DNA from 2 places in the Pseudoalteromonas sp. CnMc7-15 genome. Region 1 is predicted to be linked to the other one. Evidence: predicted binding sites of a transcription regulator. Region 1 holds the regulator's gene; the other holds the start of a gene.
What was found. The regulator MetJ, encoded in region 1, represses methionine synthesis genes. The targets are predictions, from matches to a motif close to TAGACGTCTAGACGTCTA.
Positions count from the first base shown of each region.

Region 2: the regulator MetJ is predicted to act here: its motif matches at 1,555-1,572, upstream of metA (homoserine O-succinyltransferase).

Region 1 covers NZ_JAKRFT010000003.1:597,854-601,029, forward strand. Annotated here, with positions in the region: gene metB (cystathionine gamma-synthase) at 1-960, opposite strand, end outside; gene metJ (met regulon transcriptional regulator MetJ) at 1,140-1,460, shown strand; gene MHM95_RS10055 (malic enzyme-like NAD(P)-binding protein) at 1,653-2,897, opposite strand.
Region 2 covers NZ_JAKRFT010000003.1:52,917-56,092, forward strand. Annotated here, with positions in the region: gene MHM95_RS07625 (homocysteine S-methyltransferase family protein) at 1-554, opposite strand, end outside; gene metA (homoserine O-succinyltransferase) at 544-1,491, opposite strand; gene MHM95_RS07635 (DMT family transporter) at 1,638-2,525, shown strand; gene ettA (energy-dependent translational throttle protein EttA) at 2,607-3,176, shown strand, end outside.

The sequences.
Region 1 (3,176 bases):
CTGCTGTACTGAGGTGAGGAATTTTGCACTGTCTTGCAGCTGACCTTTAATATCAAAGCTCACCATACCTCCAAAGCCCTGTTGCTGCGCCTTCGCCAAGTCGTGTTGTGGGTGCGAACTCAACCCTGGATAGTAAACAGACTGCACACTAGGATGCTGTTCAAGGTATTGAGCAATCGCCAAGGCATTTTCTTCATGCTGCTTAAGGCGCACTTTTAAGGTACGCAAACCACGCAGGGTGAGATAGCTATCGAAAGCGGCGCCGGTAATGCCAATATTATTAGCCCACCATGCCAGCTCTTCACCCAACTCTTTGGTTTTGGTGATCACCGCACCACCGACCACATCGGAGTGACCATTGATATATTTAGTGGTCGAGTGCACCACCACATCACAACCCAATAACAATGGGTTCTGTAAGGCGGGAGATAAAAACGTGTTGTCGGCTGCAACCAGCGCACCGATGCTCTGCGCGGCATCGCACACTGCGCGGATATCCGTGAGTCGCAAAATGGGATTACTGGGCGTTTCAATCCACACCAGTTTGGGTTTGGCGGCCACTAAGCGTTGGTAACAGTTTGATTGAGTGAAATCGATAACCTCAACCTTGAGCAACCCCCGTTTGGCTAAAGAGGTAAATAAGCGATAACTGCCGCCATAACAATCATGGGGGATCACTAGGGTGTCATTGGGTGTCAGTAGCTGCGTCACTAGATGCACTGCGGCCATACCTGTCGCGGTGATAATTCCGTGCTCTCCCCCTTCTAGTTGCGCTAAGGTCTGCGCCAAAATATCCCGATTGGGATTACCACTACGACCATAATCATATTCGCGTTTGCTATCAAAATCGGCAAAGGAATAGGTGGTCGATAAATGAATGGGTGGCACCACCGCACCATGGTGCTTATCAGCATCAATACCATGGCGCACGGCGATGGTGTCTTTTTTTAGTTGTGACATATTTGCCCCCAATCAAGAAAATGGATGTTTAGACGTCCAAAAGGTTAAATTAACACAATTTAGAAGTCAAAACATTTATACGTCTAAATAGCTAATTTATGAATATTTGACTATCCTTACCAACGCGATAAAATTTCGTCCTTATTGATGCCTAAGTGACCAAAAATAAGACGCAAATTATGGCCAAGTGGAATGGTGAATACATTCACCCTTATGCGGAGCATGGAAAAAAAGCCCAACAGGTAAAGAAAATTACCGTTTCCATCCCGCTCAATGTTTTAAAAGTATTAACCGATGAACGTACTCGCCGCCAGGTGAATAATCTTCGTCATGCCACCAACAGTGAGTTGCTGTGTGAAGCATTTCTACATGCCTTTACTGGCCAGCCGCTGCCAAATGACGAAGATCTCCGTAAAGACAACCCGGAGAAGGTACCTGAAGAGGTGAGAAAAATTATGGAAGAAATGGGTGTGGAAGTGCCTGTTATCGGAGAGGACTAACAAAGATAAGCAAGTTTAACTAACCCCTGAGCATTAGGCCCCTTTGCTGGAGTAAGCATAGTGTTATGCATACATGTCGCAAGTTGGCCTGTATGAAAAGTCGTTAGTGAAGCTATTACTCTTTGCAAGCCATAAAAAAACCCAAGCATTGAGCTTGGGTTTTCTTTTTTCTAGCGCTGAGTAGTAAAGTGATTACTCAGCCATATAATTCGCTGGCATATCAATTTGCGCAACACCTGAGTCCACAGCCGCCTGCGCCACGGCTTTCGCTACGCGTGGCAATAATCGTGGATCCATAGGCTTGGGAATAATGTATTGCGCGCCAAACTCTAACTCGCTCACTCCAGATGCCGTTAACACTGACTCAGGTACTGGCTCCTTGGCGATACTGCGAATAGCCTCTACAGCGGCAATTTTCATCTCATCATTGATAGCGGTGGCACGCACGTCCAGTGCACCACGGAAAATAAATGGGAAACACAGTACGTTATTCACTTGGTTCGGGTAGTCAGAGCGCCCAGTGGCCATAATTAAGTCTTTGCGCGCACTGTGTGCCACATCCGGCTTAATTTCTGGGTCTGGGTTAGAACAGGCAAAAATGACCGGCTTGTCGGCCATCAATTTAAGGTCTTCAGCTGCGAGCAAATCTGGGCCAGAAACACCAACGAACACATCGGCATCAGCAATAACGTCTTGCAAGGTACGCTTATCGGTGTTGTTAGCAAATAATTGCTTATATTCATTTAAGTCATCACGACGCGTGTGGATCACCCCTTTACGGTCAAGCATGTAAATATGCTCGCGCTGAGCGCCACACTTAATAAGCAACTCCATACATGCAACTGCCGCTGCGCCAGCCCCCAAACACACGATCAGAGCATCACGAATATCTTTACCTTGAATTTCTAAAGCGTTTAGCATGCCTGCGGCAGTGACGATAGCAGTGCCGTGTTGATCATCATGAAATACTGGCACATTACAGCGTTCAATGAGCGCTTGCTCGATTTCGAAGCACTCTGGAGCTTTAATATCTTCGAGGTTAATACCGCCAAAGGTATCGGCAATATTTTCTACAGTGTTAATAAAGTCTTCCGTGGTGCGATGCTTCACCTCGATATCGATGGAGTCAAGATTAGCAAAACGCTTAAACAGTAGTGCCTTGCCTTCCATGACCGGCTTAGACGCTAACGGCCCTAAGTTACCCAACCCTAAAATGGCACTGCCATTAGAGATCACAGCAACCATATTGCCTTTGGCCGTGTATTTATAAGCATTGTTAGCATCGGCAGCGATTTCACGCACCGGCTCTGCAACACCTGGGCTGTAGGCTAAAGCGAGATCGTTAACGGTCTCGGCGCTTTTGGTGAGTTCAATGCTAATTTTTCCTGGAACGGGGTTAGCGTGGTAATCGAGGGCTTTTTCACGAAAGTCAGACATGAACGAGTATCCTGCTAGAAATGTATGTGAGAGTTCAGCTAGTTAAGGCAAACCATACCGCTTTTCTAAATATATTCAAGCAATATCAGGTCTATCCTGTTGTACGAAATTAAAGGGTTTTAAGCCCAAATTCATGCACATTATCTAAAGCTTTATGTGTAAATTTTGATATTCCATGCACTATAGGGACTTATGCATGCATAAAAAACCACCTAAAGCCATGCATAATGCTATATCCGAATAACTTAATATAACTAAAAAGAATACCGATCGGATAAC
Region 2 (3,176 bases), 540 kb from region 1:
TCGAAAATGGTTTCAATTAAAATCAGATCGGCACCACCTTCTATCAGCGCCAGGGTCGATTCGATATACGCGGCCACCAGCTTATCGAAGGTGATATTGCGATAGCCCGGGTCATTAACATCCGGTGAGATCGAGCAGGTTTTTGATGTTGGCCCCAGTACGCCGGCTACGTAGCGCGGTTTGTGTGGCTCGCGAGCGGTAAATTCATCGGCCACCGCGCGTGCCAGTCGGGCCGATTCGAGGTTAATCTCACGGCTTAGGCTCGCCATGTCATAATCTTCCATGGAAATGGTCGTGGCGTTAAAGGTATTGGTCTCAATAATATCGGCGCCCGCTGCCAAGTATTCACGGTGAATTTGTGCTATTAACTGCGGTTGAGTGAGGCTCAATAAGTCGTTATTCCCCTTGACCAACACGTGCCAATCTTGAAACCGCTCACCACGATAATCATGCTCTTCGAGCTTATGCTGTTGGATCATCGTACCCATGGCGCCATCTAAAATTAAAATGCGCTCGTTGAGGGCCAGTGTTAATGCATCACGTTTATTCGGCATAGTTGTTAGTCCTTACATCCTGGCTAACCAGATTAATATCATAGGGAGTGGTTTGGTAAACGTAGTAATTAAGCCAATTCGAAAATAACAAAAAGGCATGGCTTTGCCAGGTTTTCGAGGGCTCTTGCGCTGGGTCGCCATGAGGGAAGTAGTTTTCTGGCATCGGTGCGTCAGCGCCTTTGTCGCAATCACGTAAATACTCTTTTTTCAGGGTATCGGCATCATATTCAGGGTGTCCGGTGATATACACCTGCGAACCGCTTTGGTTCTTAAGTAAGTAAGCACCTACCTTGGGCGAGCCTGCTACCACGACTAATTCTTTACAGGCGTTTATCGCGGCAATATCAATATGGCCATAACGCGAATGCGGGACTAGGAAGCGATCGTCAAAGCCTCGGGTTAACGCCGCGTGGTCAAAGTAACACTGATGCTCAAACACTCCGCACAACTTATTTTTCTGCAATTGACGCTTAAGTCCATGATGATGGAAAAGCCCAGCGTGCGCCGCCCAACAACTAAATAGGGTCGAGGTCACATGGTGCTCCGCCCAATCAAAGAACGCTTGTAGCTCCGACCAATACCCTACTTCATCATACTCTAAGTGGGCCAAGGGCGCGCCGGTGACAATCAAGGCATCGTAATTGTTGTCTTTAACATCTGAGAAGTACTGATAAAACATATCCAGATGCTGCTCTGAGTTAGCGCTAGAGCGGTGCGTATCTAAACGCAGCAAGTCAACATTGACCTGCAATGGCGTATTCGCCAGCAGACGAATAAATTGCACTTCGGTTTCCACCTTATTCGGCATCAGGTTCAAAATAGCCAAGCGCATGGGCCGGATTTCTTGAGTCCGAGCGCGACTTTTTGGCATCACGAATACGTTTTCTTGGCGCAGTTCCATAATGGCTGGCAAAGCGTCTTGAACCGTAATGGGCATGGCGGTACTCCGAATTAGAAGATAAGAGGCTATTATGAACGCCACACTGTAAATTTCAACCTCTAGATGTTTAGACGTCCAAAATAAAGTTGCAGTGGATGAGTTAACTGCAATAATGCCCGCGATTAACTAACAAAGAGTCGATGATGGGTATAGGTGAAATTGCAGCAATCAGTGCAGCCGTGGTTTGGGCTTTTTCTACCTTATTGTACAAAGGCTTCAGTCATCACCTTTCACCACTGCAACTAAATGTAAGTAAAGGCTTACTCGCTTCTTTAATGATGGTAATTGCCATGGCGCTACTTGGCGATGGCGCCATGCCAGTGCAGCTCACCTCATGGGGCTGGCTTATCGCCGGTGGGGTTATCGGTATTGCCATCGGCGATAGCGCCTACTTTGGCGCCCTGCGCAGTATTGGCCCAGCACGAACCTTAATAATCGAATCTCTCGCTCCAGCCTTAACTGGCATACTTAATATTGTGCTGTTGGGTGTATACTTACCGCTACTGGCCTGGTTGGGCATCGCCATCACTTCGGTGGGGGTGATCCTCGCGGTATTACCTCAACGCCACTTGCCCCCAGTTGATAAGAAGTTTTACTTTCAAGGCGTGGCTTTCGCATTACTTGCGGCTTTGTGCCAAGCCAGTGGCATGGTGATGTCAAAAGGGGCTATGAATACTGAGTCGATGAGTAGCCTATGGGCCGCCCTTATTCGCCTCCTTGCCGGCACATTGAGCGCGGCTTTACTGGTAATGATTATAAAACGCAGCGACCTATACCAAGCCATTCGACTGCACGGTATTGATAACAAACGCTGGCTGCTGGTGGCTGTTTTTTTCGGCACCTTCGTTGGCTTGTGGCTGCAATTGGCGGCGGTGCAGCATACCGACCCGGCTATTGCACAAACTATTTTTGCCACTGCCCCGCTGATGGTCATGACGATTGGCTTTTTTAAACGCGAGCCGGTGACTTGGCGTATGATAGTGGGCGGTTTATTGGCGCTGGCTGGAGTGGCCATATTATTGGCAAATTAACGGGCCATTCGTTGACGCTTTCACCATAGAGACTCTACAATAACGGCAGTTTAAATTAGTCACATTGTAAAGGCTCCTTTCATGGTTTTACCTGATAAGTTTATTTTCTCGATGAGTCGCGTGTCAAAGGTGGTGCCACCTAAACGCACCATCTTAAAAGACATCTCTCTGCACTTTTTCCCTGGCGCAAAAATTGGTGTACTTGGCCTAAATGGCGCAGGTAAATCGACCTTACTACGCATTATGGCCGGCGTGGATAAAGATTTTGAGGGTGAGGCACACCCTCAGCCTGGCATTAAAATTGGTTACCTTCCTCAGGAGCCTGAGCTTGATGAAAGCAAAACAGTGCGTGAAGTTGTAGAAGAAGCGGTCAGTGAAGTTAAAAATGCCCTTGATCGCCTTGACCAAGTATACGCTGAGTATGCCATGGAAGATGCCGATTTTGATGCGCTTGCCAAAGAGCAAGGCGAACTTGAAGCCATTATTCAAGCCCACGATGGCCACAACCTTGATAACGCCCTAGAGCGCGCGGCAGATGCATTACGACTGCCAGCTTGGGATGCCAAGATTGAGCATTTATCAGGGGGTGAGCGTCGCCGTGTAGCAATCTGCCGCTTATTGCTTGAAAAGCCAGATATGCTTATTCTCGAT